Regions from separate parts of the Staphylococcus sp. FSL K6-0223 genome, predicted to be linked through region 1. Evidence: riboswitches for the same ligand, from Rfam matches in the RefSeq annotation. Region 1 holds a riboswitch; each other region holds the start of a gene.
What was found. A riboswitch is a leader RNA that binds a small molecule or an ion and turns the genes downstream of it on or off. The one in region 1 is predicted to bind S-adenosylmethionine.
Positions count from the first base shown of each region.

Region 2: linked by a shared signal. The riboswitch ahead of metK (methionine adenosyltransferase) and the one ahead of metX (homoserine O-acetyltransferase MetX) in region 1 are both predicted to bind S-adenosylmethionine.
Region 3: linked by a shared signal. The riboswitch ahead of MHI13_RS01730 (aminotransferase class I/II-fold pyridoxal phosphate-dependent enzyme) and the one ahead of metX (homoserine O-acetyltransferase MetX) in region 1 are both predicted to bind S-adenosylmethionine.

Region 1 is NZ_JBBOYX010000004.1:264,448-271,029, forward strand. It holds gene rplI (50S ribosomal protein L9) at 1-173, opposite strand, end outside; gene MHI13_RS22030 (DHH family phosphoesterase) at 170-2,137, opposite strand; gene MHI13_RS22035 (YybS family protein) at 2,167-3,093, opposite strand; gene metX (homoserine O-acetyltransferase MetX) at 3,444-4,412, opposite strand; SAM riboswitch class I at 4,478-4,578, opposite strand; gene MHI13_RS22045 (AzlD domain-containing protein) at 4,704-5,033, opposite strand; gene MHI13_RS22050 (AzlC family ABC transporter permease) at 5,030-5,722, opposite strand; gene serS (serine--tRNA ligase) at 6,060-6,582, opposite strand, start outside.
Region 2 is NZ_JBBOYX010000001.1:964,430-971,011, reverse strand. It holds gene MHI13_RS04940 (hypothetical protein) at 1-81, shown strand, start outside; gene crcB (fluoride efflux transporter CrcB) at 121-486, shown strand; gene MHI13_RS04930 (fluoride efflux transporter FluC) at 483-836, shown strand; gene MHI13_RS04925 (aldo/keto reductase) at 894-1,730, opposite strand; gene MHI13_RS04920 (NERD domain-containing protein) at 1,845-2,756, opposite strand; gene metK (methionine adenosyltransferase) at 2,855-4,051, opposite strand; SAM riboswitch class I at 4,166-4,278, opposite strand; gene pckA (phosphoenolpyruvate carboxykinase (ATP)) at 4,436-6,028, shown strand; gene MHI13_RS04905 (alpha/beta hydrolase family protein) at 6,070-6,582, opposite strand, start outside.
Region 3 is NZ_JBBOYX010000001.1:365,595-372,176, reverse strand. It holds gene copZ (copper chaperone CopZ) at 52-261, shown strand; gene MHI13_RS01735 (D-lactate dehydrogenase) at 299-1,297, opposite strand; gene MHI13_RS01730 (aminotransferase class I/II-fold pyridoxal phosphate-dependent enzyme) at 1,325-2,494, opposite strand; SAM riboswitch class I at 2,563-2,677, opposite strand; partial or broken gene MHI13_RS01725 (phytoene desaturase family protein) at 2,741-3,352, opposite strand; gene MHI13_RS01720 (hypothetical protein) at 3,468-4,196, opposite strand; gene MHI13_RS01715 (phosphate--AMP phosphotransferase) at 4,623-6,092, opposite strand; gene MHI13_RS01710 (PTS transporter subunit IIC) at 6,203-6,582, opposite strand, start outside.

The sequences.
Region 1 (6,582 bases):
CTGTCTGCTTCAGCACGTTTATTTTGTTGTTCTAATTGTTTTAAGTTACCAGGAGTTGCTTCTACAGCATAGTTGTTTTTAAGTAAGAAGTTGTTTGCGTAACCTACTGGTACGTCTTTTACTTCGCCTTTTTTACCTTTACCTTTAACATCTTGTTTGAAAATTACTTTCATGCGTCTTCACTCCTACTCATTTGTTCTGTAATTGCTTGCTGTAATTGTTCTATAGCCTCTTCTATAGTGACACCTTTAATTTGTGTGGCTGCATTTGTAAGGTGTCCACCACCACCTAATGCTTCCATCGTTAATTGAACGTTGATAGAACCTAGTGAACGTGCAGAGATACCAATGAGGTTATCTTCACGTTTAGCCACAACATAAGATGCCTCGATACCTTCTAAACTTAACAACTCGTCGGCTGCTTGTGCAACCGTAACAGGATGGTAGATTTTATCATTTGAACCATGAGCGATTGCTACGCCATGGTCTTGTAATTGAACCGTTCTAATGAGTTCTGAACGATTAATGTAAGTATCTACATCATCTTTTAAGAAGTGTTGCGTTAAGATTGTATCCGCACCATGTGCACGTAAATAACTTGCAGCATCAAATGTTCTTGAACCTGTTCTTAGTGTGAAGTTTCTCGTATCTACTATAATACCTGCATACATGACTGTTGATTCTAAACGTGTCAATCTTTGTTCAGTTGGTTGATATTCTAATAATTCAGTAACAAGCTCTGCAGTTGAACTTGCATATGGTTCCATATATACCAATAGTGGGTTTGAAATAAAGCTTTCGCCACGTCTGTGGTGGTCAATAACGACTTTACGGTTTGCTTTATTTAAGACATTTTCATCTAAGACCATTTCAGGCTTGTGCGTATCCACGACAACGACTGTCGTCTTAGACGTCATCATATCCCAAGCTTCATCTGATGTGACAAAGCGTTCTTTCAATTCTGGTTTCTTATCAATTTCGTCCATGACACGACGTAAAGTCGGATCAATATCTGAATCATTGAGAACGACAAAGGCTTCTAAATTATTCATTAATGCAAAACGTGAGACACCAATTGCTGCACCAATTGCATCTAAATCAGGGCGTTTATGTCCCATAATAATTACCTTGTCGCCTTCAGTTAAGATGTCTTTAAGTGCGTGAGAAATTACTCGGGCACGTACACGCGTACGTTTCTCCATAGGGTCAGTCTTACCACCGTAGAAGCGAACGTTACCATTCATATTTTTAATGGCAACTTGGTCGCCTCCTCGACCGAGTGCTAAGTCTAAACCAGATTGTGATAAATCCCCTAGGTCAATAAGGTTCTCTGTACCTTCACCGACACCGATACTTAAAGTGAGTTGTGCACGGTAACCAACACTTTTCTCTCTCAACTGACTTAAAATTTCAAAGTTTGAATCTTCAAGTTCTGCTAATATCTTTTGGTTAAGATATGCAACGAATTGATCAGAATTATAACGTTTGAAATAAATATTGTATTCTTGTGCCCATCTGCTAATGACACGTGTAACCATTGAGTTGATTTCTGAACGTTGTGTATCGTTCATATTCTGCGTAATCTCGTCATAGTTGTCTAAGAACAACGTTGCGATAATTGGCTTTGAATCTTCATACAACTCATTGGTATGTACGCTTTCTGTGATATCAAAGAAATATAAACAATGTTCATTCTCTGAATATCGCACATGGTAATGATAATTGTTATGTTCAATTTCTACTTCTTGTACTTTTTCTAATTGTTTCAATATGTTAGGAAAGACTTCGTTTACATTTTCAGAAATCACATTGGTTTCAACGTGTTCTGTCATGAATTGGTTCATCCATTCAATGTGGTTATCTTCATCTAACACAATCATCCCAATCGGCAAATGTTTGATTGCTTTATTGCTACTTGCCGAGATGTGACCACTTAAATCATCCACATAATTATCCATTTTAAGAAAAGCTTGTCTCAATAACACGCCACTAATGATAATCATCACGACGAGGATTGCTGCAGCAATGCCAGCGACGATTTGGTTGAAAATAAACCATACGATGACTAATGCAATGGCTGTAAGTACCATTAGTATAAAAGGTATGAGCAATGCTTTTTTAGTGGATTGACGGTTCATTCTTCCACCTCTAATCACTTAGTTAATAATCATTTTTTAATAATTCGTTTTAAATTAATACATAAATCAATAACTCCAAGTAAACCAACGATATGTGTCATCGGTGTAAGTAGTGTCCCCACTACCATTAATAAAATCGTTACAGCATTCGGCCATCTCTTAGCTTTACCGAAGAAATGTATAACGCTTAAACCTTGGATATACATCACTAATGATAACACAACCTCAAAGTTCAAGACGATACTTTGGAATATACTTGGTTGGTTCGCAAACATTACACAAATAAGAACTATAAGATAAATCCATAATAGTACACGATTCATTTGCCATGCGAATAATGGCTTAAAGATCGGAGTTGCGACCTTAAACTTACGTAAGATAGGAAATGTAATAATCAGATTAATTAAGATTAAAAGGAAAATGACTATAATAAGATAACTAGGGAGTTGGACCGTTGATTGTCGGAAACCTTCCTCAAGAATCTGTCTATAGTTAGAATCTAATCCACTTGTTAAGATGGCATCATGCATCGCATCTTTAAATGGCTTAATTAATACGGCTGCTTTTGGAATTTTTTCGAATGTTTGTAATAACATGAATCCAATCAATGTTATTAAACTTAATGAAGCCGTTGAAACATAAAGAATTCTTTCTTTTGAAGTTCTTTCCTTAAGTAATTGACCGATGATAAAACTTAAAATTAAGATAAGTACCATCATACTTAAGACAAATGTATTACCTAATAACGTTGTTAGAATCACTGTTACTAAAGCGCTAATTCCAAATGATTGTACAGAGCGGTTCCATAGCACGATGCCAGGAATCGTTGCAAATAAACATAAAATTAAGCCGAGAATAGGTAATACATGTGTTACTAAAGCGACTATCAGTAATGAAATAGTTGCAATAATAGTTGCTTTAGGTTGTATTTTTGAAAACACACACGCCACTCCCATACTTTTTGACTATAACTTCTATTTTAACCTCTTTGCCCAAAATTAACAATTATAGGTGCTTCATTTGATGAGTATCAAATGTTAGCACCTATTATGCAATCGCATTAGCGATTGTAATCCTCTAAAACAATAATGACTTCGTCATTAATTAGTAGCACTTATGCAATCGTGATTAACGATTGTAATCCTTTAAAAGTTTGGAGTATCAAATGTTAGCACCTATTATGCAATCGCATCAGCGATTGTAATCCTTTAAAACACCAGTGACTTCGTCATTAATTAGTAGCATTTATGCTAAAGACATACTTACTTTGCTTAGCCAAAGTTTAGTATGTCTAAAATAGCTGTGTTTATTTCCTTTTAAATTGTTTTAAGTTCAAGAAATGGTAGAGGTTTGGAGCCCAATCGTTAAAGTTTAGAAGGAAGCCGTCATGTCCTACATTATCTGGCACAAAGAAATGGCGATGATATTTAAATCTCTCTCCGACTGCTCTTACTTGATCATCTGGATAAAGTAAATCATCTATAAACCCCATCGTTAGAACCTTTGTATCTAAAGATTGATAGACTTCATCAACATCATCTCGTCCTCTATCAATATTGTGACTATCTAAGACGTCGAGCAGTGTTAAATAACATTGTAAGTCAAAGTTTTTCTTAAATTTATTACCTTGATACTGTTGATATGTTACAACTTCATCTGGCGTAAAACGTTGGTCATAACTTTTAGAGGAACGGTATGTTAAGAAGCCTAGTTGTCGAGCGATACTTAAGCCTTCCTTCCCACCAAGATGAATTGCTTGTCGGGCGATCTCGTTGAAAGCACGACTGTACGATGACGTTTTACCAGTTGCTGCGAGAATAATGGCTTTGTCGATTTGAAATTGATTATTATACAGCAATTCCATTGCTTGCATACCACCTAGACTTGCTCCAATTAGGATGTTTACCTTCTTGAAGCCAAGTGCTTTGATTCCTTTTTCAATCGCCTTAACAATATCTCTTAATGTAAGATGTTGTGGAAAATTAGGGTCATTAAGTTTTGAACTTGAACCAAAGGGACTACCAATAACGTTGAAAGTTAGAAATTGATAATCATGACGTGGAATATAACCACCATCTATAATTTCACGCCACCATCCATGTTTCTCGTCTGTTCCATAAGTTAAGTGATTACCTGTTAATGCGTGACAAACAACAACTAATGGTTGACCTTTATATCCAACGTGTTCATAGCGTAATTTTAAATTATTAATGGTTTCTCCTGATTCAGTTGTAAATGTCCCTAATTCTAACGTATCTACTCTGTAATTCGTCATCGTTAACGCTACCTCCTCTTACAAAAAAGCTTCCTACTCAAATGAAAAAGTAGGAAGCTGGTCAGTACTTATCATTCGAGATTCTCGTTGGTTGTAGCACCGTGCTATCATTAGTCGGTTGCTGAAGCATCGTCGGGCCAATTCCCTCAGCTTCTCGAAATAAGATTTGATGAATTAATTTGTATATTGATGTTGAATAAGTTTCAATCTTAAATAGTCTGAATTTTCTAATTAATATAATTTTAACTAAAATGGTTTATGACTTCAATACTTTGCTGTCATTTTCAGGAGTTAAAAAATTAAACGTAAACAAGCGATAGTAATAATACCTCCAATTATTGTGATAGTAAGGCTACGTGTGAAAATGGCAAGGAGTACTGTTGGTATAGTCGCAATAATATATGACAAATTGAGCGTATATCCAAAGGCGTTATCGTGTTGTTGTATGACGCCATCAATGACAAGTGCGGTAAATAATGTGATAGGAATAAATGAAAGCCATTTAACGACAATTTCAGGTAAATGAACTCTAGATATCATCATAAAGGGAATAATTCGAATGAGTAACGTTACAATTCCACATAAAATAATAAGTATCAGTGTGTGTAAATCTGTTGTCATTTATCCATCACCACCCCTAAGGCTGCAGCGAATGTTGCGGCTATTAATATTGCTACATATGAAGGCATCACTAAACTTAAAAGAAGCATCATTGTGATTACACAGATAATTAAAATTATATATATACGAAATCTTGATTTCTTCACTGACTCAAATTGAGATATACCTAAGAAAATGAACATTGCAGTAATCGCATAGTCTAATCCAAGTGCATTAGGATTAGAAATATATTTGCCGAAAAGGGCGCCGGCCACACACGAAATAGTCCAAAAAAGATATGCTGTGATATTAAGACCATGAAGCCAACGATCATTAATCTTTTCACCTTTAATATATGGCGTAATAGCAACTCCGAAGGTTTCATCGGTTAATAATGTACCGAGACCTACCCTATTCCATAATCCATATTGTTTATAATTAGGCGCCAAAGTCATACTTAATAGAAACATACGTGAGTTAACGATAAGTGTGGTTAGAACGATAGCAGATATTGGAGTACCTGTAATCGCTAAAGCGCAAACAATAAATTGTGCGGCACCGGCGTAAATAATGAGACATAATAAAATAATTTCTAAGATACTAAAGTTTTGAGAGGCTGCTACGATACCAAATGATAAACCTACTCCTGCATATCCAAATAAAGTAGGAATACATTCTTTTACCCCTTGCTTAAATGAAAGATGGGTCATTTGATCAGCCTCCATTCCACTTTCTAAAATAGTAAAATAAGTCTATTATATTTGGAAAAGTTGTTCAATATTTTTAGACTTCGGTTTGTGTGACGTAAGACAAACCTCATAGTCAAATCGTTGTAAATACAACGATTATAAAATTTCAGAATTTTGTTTCTTCTTTTAGACATCCCTCTCATTTTTGAAGATTTGAAGTTGAATTATTTCTCTTCCCCTACCCTGTTCAACAAAAAAAACTGTCGACAAAATCGTTAAGATCATGTCGACAGTTCAAATAATTAATTGAGTCATTCATCGTTGTATTGTAGTAATTATTCAGCCTATTTTTAAGTTATTATTTTGTAGGTTTAGAAATTTTAGTTTTTCCACCCATGAATGGAACTAATGCTTCAGGAATTGTGATTGTACCGTCTTCATTTTGATAATTTTCAACGATAGCTGCAAATGTACGACCTACGGCTAAACCACTACCATTTAATGTATGAGCTAATTCTGGTTTAGCTGAGTTATCACGTTTAAAGCGAATGTTAGCACGACGTGCTTGGAAATCAGTACAGTTTGAGCAAGAACTAATTTCTTTATAGTCATTGTAACTTGGTAACCATACTTCTAGGTCATATGTTTTACTAGCGCTGAAGCCAATGTCGCCTGTACATAAGATAACTCGACGATATGGTAATCCTAATTCTTCTAAAATTGATTCAGCATTTTTAGTCATATCTTCTAAAGCATCCCAAGAATCTTCAGGTTTTTCGATACGAACCATTTCAACTTTATCGAATTGGTGTAAACGAATTAATCCTCTTGTATCTCTACCAGCTGAACCCGCTTCACTACGGAAACATGCCGTTTGCCCA
Region 2 (6,582 bases), on a different contig from region 1:
AACATATTACCTTATCTCATATTGGTAGTAATTTTGTTCCATATTTTTGCTTCTATTACAACGTTTGGCATTTTTTCATAATCAAATACGCATAAAATAATATATAAAGGTGAGTATGTTATGCAATATATAACCGTGTTTATAGGTGGTATGTTGGGCGCTTTATTAAGATTTTTGTTTTCCTTTATGAATCAAAGTAACACCTTTCCAATTGGCACATTGATAGCTAACCTGTCAGGTGCTTTTCTTATGGGTTATCTATCTGTAGTAATGATTAAATTATTTAAAGATCATCCTAAAATTAAAAAAGGTATTACAACTGGTTTTTTAGGCGCTTTAACAACATTTTCAACATTTCAATTTGAGTTAGTCACATTACTTTACAGCCATCATATTATCTTAGCTTTGGTTTATGCATTTATAAGTTATTGCTTTGGTGTTATCTTGTGCTGGATAGGTATGACATTAGGAGGTCTTACATCTTGATACAAGCTCTTTTAATTATGATTGGCGGTGGTTTAGGCGCTGTCGTTAGAGCATGGCTAACTGATGTCACTAAATCCAAATGGTCTACTTCAATACCTATTGCTACTTTAATCGTCAACTGGATTGGAAGTTTTCTCATTGGTTTAACAACTGGCCTCTCTATTCACTTAAACTGGATACATATGTTTTTTATTACTGGATTTTTAGGAGGTTTAACGACATTTTCAACCATGTCTTATGAGCTTGCGCAATGTCTAACACCGTCTTTTAAACTTTTTAAATTTATGATGTATTCTCTATTGCAATTTGTTATAGGATTTATTGCTTGTTGGATTGGTTTTATAATATAACAAAAGAGTGAACTGTGTAGTAAATTAACCTACAAGTTCACTCTTTTTTAATTAAATTTATTGACCTTCAAATGTATCTGGATCAGGTCCTATACGTTGATCTTTATTTAAATCATCAATTCGTTTCATTTGCTCTGCTGATAATTCAAAATCAAATACATCTATATTTTCTTCAATTCTGCTTGATGTAACTGATTTGGGAATAACGACGACGTTATGTTGCATATTCCATTTAATAATAACTTGTGCTGCTGATTTATTAACTTCTTTACCAATTTCATTTAACGTTTCATCGTTTAAAATTTGAGCATTCATAAATGGTGACCAAGATTCCATATAAATATTTTGAGCTTCTAAATATTTTCTAAGTTTTTCTTGAGTAAAGTATGGATGAAATTCTACTTGGTTAATGACTGGTTTAATTGACACTTGTGCTAATAATGCTTCAAAATGATCTGGATTAAAATTACTAACTCCAATGTTTTTAACTTTATTATCTTTATATAAATCTTCCATACCTTTCCATGTATCAATCATTATGGCTTCATTTGTCCCTGGCCAATGTACTAAGTATAAATCTAAATAATCTAACCCAAGTTTTTGGATACTAGTTTCGTAGGCTTGAGCCACATTTTTACGTCCGAAATCTTCGAAAAATAATTTTGATGTTACGAAAATATCTTCTCTATTTAAACCTGTTGATTCTAATCCTTCTTTGATACCTTGGCCTACTTGTTCTTCATTTCCATATACTTTAGCAGTATCTATGCTACGATACCCAGATTCAATAGCATGTTTAACTGCTTCTTTACAAGTATCGTCATTTTCTACTCGAAATGTTCCAAGTCCTAACATTGGCATTTGATTTCCATTATAGAATTCAATATAGTCCATCTTACTTCCTCCTTTAAAAATAACTATTCTGTATATACCCTAAAAGTATATTTATGAACATCGCTTATAATAAAAAAGTACCATCAAAATTTAAAATTTTGATGGTAGCCTCTCTTAGTTAAATGATTCAATTTTATCCATAATATTTTGTAATTCATCGACATTATATTGAATACGTCCATGGAATACAAATTTGTTAAAGAATTCGTCAAGTTGTTCAGGACCAACTAAAACCTTAACACTTGAACTTTGTGCATAGTTTGAAATCGTTACGTCTTTATCATGTTTAGGATTAAAATATAAAATTGATGTTGGCGTATATTTAAGTCCTAATTCTGTTTGTAAATCTGTAGCCAACTTCTCAATTGCAGAAAGTTGATCAGAATAATTAATAAATGATAGTTTCGAATGATTATCTTCATGTTGATCAAGAACTAACGTTTGAGGCGCTTGTGTATTTAAATCAAGTGTATCAAATACTTGCTTCAGCATTGGTAATTCTTGAAATTGTGCGCCACTAATTCCATTATAAACATGACCTTTTAATAATTGTGAATCAATGATATATAAACCAGTTCTAGTAAGCACAAGATGGCTAATACGTTGAATATTATTAAACTCATTACTTGGTAAAAAAATATTAGCCATTATATGCATATCTTCACGTCTAATACGTTTTTCTTTAACTAAACGGTCTCTAATACCAATGAGTCTCATATCAGTCACGTATTCACTTTTATTTTTAGAAAATAATTTCAAAGCATCAATTTCACGTTCTTTTCCATTAACTGTAGCTTCAAATTCTTCTTTTTGTTTCGTTACTTGTTTTTTATTTTCAATACGTTCTTTTTCAAGTGCTTCCTCATGTGAAGATTTGAGTTGTTGCTCCTTGAGATTGTACTCTTCATTCGCTTTGTGTTTCATATTATTTTTACTTTTCAAAGCAACTAAAAATAGAATAAAACATATAATCGCTATGATTATCGCTGCAATTAAACCAATCTCAACCGGTCCAAATGAATTCATTAGATAACGCTCCTTTTAAACTGTCAATATCTATCTATTATAATAGAAATAGACGATAATTTCGAGGTTTAACCTAATTAACTGCTATATATCCTATGTTATTTTTGAACGGCATCTTTTAGGACATTCACTTTATCTAATTTTTCCCATGGTAACAATACATCAGTACGACCAAAATGTCCGTATGCAGCTGTTTGTTTGTAAATAGGATGTTTTAAGTCAAGCATTTTAATGATACCTGCTGGTCTTAAATCAAAATGTTTTCTTACCGCTTCAACTAATTGTCCTTCAGAAACTTTACCTGTTTTAAATGTATCAATAGCAATAGATACAGGTTCTGCTACACCAATTGCATAAGCTAATTGCACTTCACATTGCTCAGCTAATCCAGCTGCTACAATATTTTTTGCAACATATCTCGCTGCATATGCCGCAGAGCGATCTACTTTTGTAGGATCTTTACCACTGAAACAGCCACCTCCATGACGAGCATAACCACCATATGTATCTACAATAATTTTTCTTCCAGTTAAACCAGCATCTCCTTGAGGACCCCCAATAACAAATCGACCAGTTGGATTAATAAAGAATTTAGTTTCATCATCAATTAAACCTTCAGGCACAGTCGGATAAATGACATGCTCTTTAATATCTTTTTGGATTTGTTCTAATTCAATGTCTTCAGCATGTTGAGAAGATACCACAATCGTGTCAATACGTTTAGGTTTATCATTTTCATCGTATTCTACTGTTACTTGAACTTTACCATCTGGACGTAAATAACCTAAGGTACCGTCTTTACGCACATCTGATAAGCGTTTCGCTAGTTGATGTGATAAAAAGATTGGAAGCGGCATATATGTTTCGGTTTCATTTGTTGCATAACCAAACATTAATCCTTGGTCTCCGGCACCTGTTGCTTCAATTTCTTCTTCAGATATATCATTGCGATACTCAAGTGCTTTATCTACACCTTGGGCAATATCAGGTGATTGTTCATCAATAGCTGTTAAAACAGCCATTGTTTGATAATCGTAACCATATTTAGCTCTTGTATAACCAATATTTTTGATTGTTTCTCGTACTACTTTAGGAATATCTACATATGTAGACGTTGAAATTTCACCAGAAATTAAAGCCATACCTGTTGTTACTGTTGTTTCACAAGCGACACGTGCATTAGGATCATCTTTTAAAATTTCATCTAAAATCGCATCAGATACTTGATCGGCGATTTTATCTGGATGCCCTTCTGTCACTGACTCTGATGTAAATAAACGTTTATTATAAGTCATGATTTGCTCCTTTTTTTAACTATATTTACGAAAATTCTCTTTTGACAATGAGCTTAAAATAAAAGAGCCTTCTCAACTACCTAGATAGAGAGAAGGCTCTTAAACGTCCATTCGCTCTTATCGTTCAGACAAATATTGCGTCTGCAAACGGTTTGGCACCTTTCTTTTAAAAAAAGAGGTTGCTGGGTTTCATTGGGTCCATGTCCCTCCACCACTCAGGATAAGAGAATCCGTTAAGACCTATACTACATAAATACTTTAAAATTGTCAATTTTGATTTTTAAATGTTCTTTTATTTACAATGGAATAATTAAATTATTATGTTATACTTTTTAATGTAAGGGCTTACACATATAAATGGATAGATATTTGGAGGGATGTTGTATGTCAATAGATACATACAGTGAAACACCTAAAATCAAACACTTATTAGAGAAGGAAACGACTTTATTTCAACTTTCTACTACTCAGCTTTATTACAAGATTTTAAATAATAATGAAGGTGAACTTACTGAACTTGGCGCAATTAATATGAGTACAGGTAAATATACTGGTCGTTCACCAAAAGATAAATTTATCGTTAACGAACCTTCATATCGAGACAATATTGATTGGGGAGACATTAATCAACCTATAGATGAAGACGTGTTTTTAAAATTATACAACAAAGTATTAGATTATTTAGATCAAAAAGATGAATTATACGTTTTTAACGGTTATGCCGGAAGTGATAAAGACTCACAATTAAAATTAAAAATTATCAATGAGCTTGCATGGCATAATTTATTTGCACAAAACATGTTTATCCGACCTGAATCTATTGAGGAAGCAAGTCATATTAAGCCAAATTTCACTATCGTTTCTGCCCCTCATTTTAAAGCCAATCCAGATGTTGACGGTACTCATTCTGAAACATTTATTATTGTTTCATTTAAATATAAAGTGATTTTAATTGGTGGTACTGAATACGCTGGAGAAATGAAAAAAGGTATCTTTTCAGTGATGAACTACTTATTACCTATGCAAGATATTATGAGTATGCATTGTTCTGCCAATGTTGGAGAAAAAGGTGATGTTGCTCTATTCTTTGGATTATCTGGTACAGGAAAAACAACATTATCAGCGACGCCAACTCGCAAATTAATTGGCGATGATGAACATGGCTGGAATAAAAATGGTATTTTTAACATTGAAGGTGGTTGCTATGCAAAAGCTATCCACTTATCTAAAGAAAAAGAACCTCAAATTTATAATGCCATTCAATATGGTACTATTCTTGAAAATACAATTGTTAATGAACGTGGCCATGTTGATTTTGATGATAATACGAACACAGAAAACACACGTGCTGCTTATCCAATTCATCATATCGATAATATCGTATTACCTTCTAAAGCTGCACACCCTAATACAATTATCTTCTTAACTGCAGATGCATTTGGTGTACTTCCACCTATTTCTAAATTATCTAAATCTCAGGCAATGTATCATTTCTTAAGTGGTTTTACGTCAAAATTAGCTGGCACAGAACGTGGCGTGACAGAACCTGAACCATCATTTTCAACATGCTTTGGCGCTCCATTTTTACCTTTGCATCCTACTAAATATGCGAATTTACTTGGTAAGTTAATTGATGACCATGATGTTGATGTATATCTAGTAAATACAGGATGGACTGGTGGAAAATATGGTGTTGGACGTCGTATCAGCTTATATTATACACGTTATATGGTAGATCAAGCTATTTCTGGCAAGCTAAAACAAGCTACATTTACTAAAGATGAAATATTTGGTTTAAGTATACCAACTGAAATGGAAGATGTGCCTAAGACTATTTTAAATCCAATCCATGCTTGGAATGATCCTGAGGCTTATCGTCATCAAGCTAATGACTTAAAACAACGTTTTGAAGAAAACTTCAAAACATTTGGAGATGAAGTAAAAGATATTGCTAAAGATGGTGGATTTAGTCATTAATAATATATCTAAACAAAAGACTTACATGATAACTGTTATAGTCATCTTTGTAAGTCTTGTTCTATATTATTCATCCATTGATGTATATAATCTAAAACTTCTTTCAATGCTTTCGGTCTTGGGACATGGCCTTCGTCAAGTTGATAAAATGTATCATGTTTGACCCCTTTACGTTCTAGTTGTTCTTGAAGAAAATACGCTTGATGTATACCCACTTGCCAATCTTTACCACCATGTACAATTAAAATAGGTGGACTGTTTTGATTCAACGTACGTATCGCATTTCTTTGTTCATATGCCTCTTTATCTTTTTTCGGATGACCTACCATACGTCTTAGCATTCCCCTTAAATCCACACGTTCTTCATACATTAAATGAACATCTGAAACGCCACCCCAAATAATATAACTATCAACTGGATCATCCTGAAATGATAATAAACCTTGAATTCCACCTCTTGAAAATCCAATCATATGGACGAAAGCTTGGGGATACTTATTTTTTAATAATCGAATAAGTACTGTTACATCATGTAAATCAGCATTACAAAATTC
Region 3 (6,582 bases), on a different contig from region 1:
AAGCGTAAAATATGGGTATAGTAATTATGAAATATTCGGAGGTGACAATCAATGATTAATAAAGTCATTAAAGTAGATGGTATGAGTTGTGAACATTGTAAAAATACAATCGAATCAGCATTAGCTAAAATTAATGGTGTCAGAACTGCTGAAGTAGACCTTGATAAAAACGAAGTTCGTGTAGATTATAATGATGAACTTGTTTCAACAAAAGACTTACATGACGCTATTGAAGATCAAGGCTATGATGTTAAAGAATAATAAAAAAGTTGGAGGTAATACTCCAACTTTTTTTATTTTAATTTACCCTTAGTTTAGTCGTACCACTAGTTAAAACATCCATAGTTGCATCAAGTGCATCTACTATGAGATTTTTGACAGCTGCTTCTGTATAGAAAGCAATATGTGGTGTTAAAATAATATCTTCTCTTTTGATAAGTTGCTTTAACAGTACATCATCTATCTCTTTTCCACGATAATCACCTGGGAATAATCCTCTTTCATATTCATATGTATCTAATGCAGCCCCTTTAATTCGACCACTATCTATAACAGAAAGTAAAGCTTGTGTATCTACAATTGATCCCCTTGCCGCATTCACAAATACGGCACCTTTTTTAAAATTTGAAAAAACAACGTCATTAAACAAATGATGATTATATTTCGTAGCTGGAATATGCACGGTAACAATATCAGCTTCTTTAATTGCTTCTTCTAATGTATCTTTATAATCAACGAATTTTGCTAAAGCGTTATTTGGAAATGGATCATAAGCAACAACCTTGCTGTTATAACCTTTTCCAAAAATTTCTGCCACAATCGAACCTATGCGTCCAGTACCAATTACTGCCACAGTTAAGTCTCGGATAGATTGTGATAATATAGAAGGTTCCCAACGAAAGTCATAATTATGCACTTTATGTTGAATACGTTTTTGATACCTTACAATATTGATGGCTTGTGTAACAGCAAATTCAGCAATTGAACTTGGAGAATACGAGGGTACATTTGAGATAATGATGTCGTACTTAGTAGCTAAATCTAAGTCATACGTATCAAATCCTGCACTACGTTGTGCAATTTGCTTAATTCCATATTGTTTCAATTTCGCAAAAATCTCTTCTGTAATTGGATGTTGTTGAGATAACGATAGACCATCAAATCCTTTTACAGTATCAACTGTTGTCTCTGTTAACATTTCTTTGGTTAAATCAACATCAACATTGTTTTGTTTCGCCCACTCGTTAATATATGGTATATCTTCATCTCTTACACTCATAATTTTAATTTTGGTCATATATTGATCCTCTTCCTTCATAATTTTTTAACTATGCTTTGCTTTATACATATCAGCTAGGTCAATTAACCTACTAGCTGCTTCTTCTAACCATTTATCATCTAATGCAAGTGAGATACGCACGTAATGTTTTCCATTTTCACCAAATGGTATACCTGGAGCAACTAAAATAGATTTCTCTTTTAATAAATATTGTTCAAAGGTTTCACTATCATAACCTGGAGGTGTACGTAACCATGAATAGATACCGCCTTTAGAATGCACAAATGGTAGATGGGCTTCACTTAATTTTGCTTCAAACTTATCTCGACGCCGTTTAAATGTTTCATTCTGTTCTTCTAAAAATTCATCATAATGATTAAGTGCATACGTCGCTGCATCTTGTAACGCACCAAACATTCCAGCATTTGTATGCGTTTGATATTTCTTTAATGCTTGAATCATGTCTTTATTTCCTACTGCAAAACCCACTCGGAAACCTGACATATTATATCCTTTTGAAAGTGAGAAAATTTCAATAGCGACATCTTTACCGTGTTCTGAAGCAAGTATGCTTGGATTTTTAGCATCAAAGCCAAAAGCACTATAAGCAAAGTCGTGCACAATTTTTGTATTTGTACCTTTGAATCGTTCAATTGCTTCATCAAATACTTCTTTTGTAGCCGTTGATCCTGTTGGATTATTGGGATATGTTAAATAAACAAGCGTTGTGTTGTCTAGTACTCTCTTATCTACATTATCCCAATTTGGCAAATAATCTGGAGGATCTAAATTTAATGGAACCGGATTGGCATCTGCGAGCATCACTCCTGCTAAATAATCTGTATATCCAGGATCCGGAAGTAGCACATTTTCTCCAGGATTAACAACACATGTAGGTAAAGCTACTAGTCCATTTTTTGTACCATATAAAATACATACTTCATCTTCTTTATCTAATGTCACATTGTACTGACGTTGATAAAAATTAACAATGGCCTCTTTAAATGATTCTTTACCATGAAAGGCACCATATTTTTGATTTTCAGGAATCCGAATCGCTTCAGAAAAATGCTCAATAATACCTTCTGGTGTTTCACCATCGGGAATGCCTACTGCCATATTAATAAGTGGTAAAGGGCCATGTTCTACTTTACGTCCCATCGTTTTTCCAAAATAGCTATCAGGAATGGCTGCTAATCTTTTTGAAATAACCATGTTATTCCTCCTTAAATAAAAAGCTATATACCACTTTTGTGTGGCATATAGCTTCATGAGATATATGTCACTTATCTTTGAGGTTATTTATTATCCTCTTGGAGTTAGCACAGTACTTTATATTTATGAAGCCTGTTGCTGAAGTTTCATTGGGCCAAATCCCTTCACTTCTCTCGATAAGTTCTTACGTATTAAGTCTTATTTTAACATTACACTGATAATTGTCAATTTTCAGATTTATTTATTCTATTTCATATTTTTTATATCTTCTAACATAGCCTCTGCTGTTATTTTAGCACTTGTTAATACAATGGGTACGCCTGCGCCTGGATGTGTACTTGCGCCTGCAAAATATAAATCTTTATAATCACGGGACACGTTAGGCGGACGGTAATAATTACTTTGTGCTAAAGTAGGCATTAATCCAAAGGCTGTACCGAATTTAGCATTATAATGTGTTTCAAAATCTAAGGGTGTAAAAATAGTTTCGGATACGATATCGTTACGTAATCCTTTAAGTGATTCAATTGTTTCTGTTTTTTTGTAAATTTCATTTTTAACCTGTTCAATTATGGCTGGATTGTTCCAATCGATTTGACCTGTTTTAAGCTCAGGTACTGGCATTAAAATGTACATACTTGTTTTTCCTTCAGGAGCCAATTCCTCATCTTCAACGGAGGGGAAATAAAGATATATAGAAGGGTCTTTCGGCAATCTTCCTTCAAAGATATCGTCAATATTCCCTCTAAAATTTTCAGCAAAAATCACATTATGCAAATGAACTTTATCTTTCAAATCTCTGTTTACTCCTGCATAAATTAAAAATGCAGAACATGAATAATCCATTTTATCTATCTTTATATGTATTAAGCAAGAAATTAAAAATATTATATTAAAAAATAAAAAAGGAGAACGACATTGTCGTCCTCCTTTTTTGATAACTCGATGTCCTATCCAGTTATCTACTTAAATCTTACCACCAACCGTGACCTTGGCGGAAAGCAATTGCTGCGTCCCATGAACCATAACGTGATTTAGCATAGTTAGCCATACCTTGAGTTTGTGTAGCTACTGAACCAGTACCCCATGCTTCTTTAGTTTGACCTAAACCTCTGTAACCAATTGGGTTAACAGCATTTGGATTACCACCTGATTCAGGCATTACGATAGCATTCCAAGCAGCTTCAGTACCACCGTTAGCTAAGAATTGAGCTTTAACTGATCCACCAGTTGAAGCAGTTGAGTATGAAGTTGTTTTTGGTGCTGAGTATGAAGTTGTACGAGCACTGTAGTTATTGTAGCTAGACGTTCTTTGTACTGGAGCTGAAACAGCTTTTACATTTGAAGTGCTAGCTTGATTATTTGAACTTACTGATTGAGTTGAAGCTTGATTATAAGACTCAGTGTAGTCAGTAGTTGATTGAGCTGTGTCAGCACCACCAGTGTAAGTATAGTTCCAAGACCAAGTGTTACCATTTGAAGTAAAGTTATATTTGAAACCGTCTTTTACGAATGAAATGTTATATGCACCAGCTTGTACTGGGTGAGCATTTAATTCAGATGGGTTATTTTGAGCTAAGTCAGCTAAATGAGAATAGTTAGTTGTTTGTTCTGATGCATGTGCACTGTGATCGTTTGTTAAAGCATATCCTGTTAAACCTAAAGTTACTGCTAATGACGAAGCGATTACTGTCTTTTTCATAATAAATAATTCCTCCAAAATTGAAATATATATTTTCGTTATGTTTCGTTCTTTATTTAAGATTAATTTCTGTTTTGATTTGTTGTTTAACTTTTGACAATAGCTACTATAACACAAAATTCGTAGAATAGTATTACGCTTTTTTTACAAAAAATTACAATTAATCCATCATTTTGTAATATTGAAATATATTAAATACTTCCTGTAATATATAAAATCTATCAATATGGAGTTTATTTTTATTATAAATTAACGTTTTACAATACTTTCTTACAAAAATTACAATACTTTAACATCATTAGTAATATTACAAATTAATGTTTTGTTACATTACTGTAATATTTTTAAAGTGTAATTGGCTATTTAAATTCTTTACTTTTGATAAAAAAACAAGAGCTTGTACGTATTAAGTTTCCTTATTTATTTTTAATAATCCTTTACTCCCCAAAGTACCTTTTCACAATTACGAATAATATATTTTAGTATCTCAATACGAGAGGTTTTTTTATGATCAGCAGGGACAACAAGCCATGGCGCATAGGATGTATTTGTTTTCTCAACCATATCGTGACTTGATTCCACGTATAAATCCCATTTTTCTCTATTTCTCCAGTCTTCATCTGTAATTTTCCATTGTTTATTAACATTTTCTTGACGATCTTTAAAACGTTTTAATTGTTCTTCTTTATCTAATGTAAGGAAGAACTTTAAAATAATCGCTCCTTCATCTGTCCACATTTTCTCAAATGCGTTTATTTCATCATATGCACGTTGCCATTCATCGACAGTAGCAAAACCTTCGACACGCTCTACCAATACACGACCATACCAACTTCTATCGAATAATTCGATGTGCCCAGTTCTTGGCATTTCTTTCGCAAATCTCCATAAATAATGATGTTTTAATTCAACATCTGTAGGGGCACTAATGCCATTCACTCGATAACCCGTTGGATCTAATTTTTCTCTAATTCGTTTAATATTTCCGCCTTTACCAGCTGCATCCATACCTTCAAATACTAAAATAAGTGGAATCTTTCTATCATATAAAGCGAATTGAATTTCTCTCATACGATTTTGCAATTCCTCAATGAGCTGTTTATATTCATCTTTTTTTACTTTATCCACCTTTCTATCAAAAAGGTATGTTTTAAAATTAGAATGAAATTTACCGTCTCGCTGTTCTTCTTTTTGCTCATGCTTCTCAATCGCTGTTTCAAGACGTTTGATAATATGTTCATACATTGTTTCAATCGCTGTTTCAAGACGTTTGATAATATGTTCATACATTGTTTCAATCGCTTTTTCTCTTTCGGTATAATCAATGATTTCCCATGCTTTATCATTTTTTATAAATTGACGCATGTCTTTAAGATAAATATCTGTTGAAAGTACATTACTATATTCTTGAACTTTCCAACGCGTCAATGGATTATCTTTGGTTTGTTGAATATGTTCTTGACGTTTTTCTTCATTAATTTCTATGAAAAACTTAATGATTTCATAGTGATCTCGTTTAAGCATATTTTCAAAAGAAGAAATTTGTTGTTTGAGTACATCATAGTTTTTATATTTGTCGTGTTTAATTTTATTTTCTCTATAATCTAGATAATGAGAATACCAGCTTCTAAAATAAATATTTATATCACCTTTTTTAGGTAAGGTATTCCAATATTTTTGTAAAAATTGATATCTTAAATCATCCTGTTTAGGTGACTGTGTCGCAATAAATTGTGTATACTTCGCATCTAAATTTAATAATAACTCATTAGATAAGCGCGTCTTCCCAGATGCAGGTACACCTTCAAATAATATCATCACTGGAATGCCTAGTTCATGTGTACGTCGTGTTAATTCTGCTGTTTTTAATGCTAAAGCTTCAATTTTTTTCGCCATTAACCCTTCATCCTTTTAATCTTTTTTCTATTTTATTGTAACATTATTGGCGTTTATCGTTTAAATTTAAAAATGCCTGAGACAATTCATCATGTCCCAGGCTAATGCGTTTATCCCATAAATTTGTAAATATCATTTGTAAATAATTTTAAGACTCTGCGTAAAATAACATCTAGTATAAATGCTGTTACTAAAGGTACAACAAAAAATCCAATAATAATTAGTATGATACTCATAACAGCTGAATCGACGTGTAAAAATTTAAATGCACTAATCGGCCCAATCATACCAATAAATCCAAACCCAGCAGACTCTTTTGTTCCAGCAATACCGATAAGACTACCAACTACACCAGAAACCGCTGCGGTAATCAAAATAGGTAGCATAATAATTGGATATTTCACCATATTTGGCATCATCATTTTCACGCCACCAAAGAAAATAGAAATTGGTACTGCAACACGATTTACTTGACTTGTGCCAATAAGTA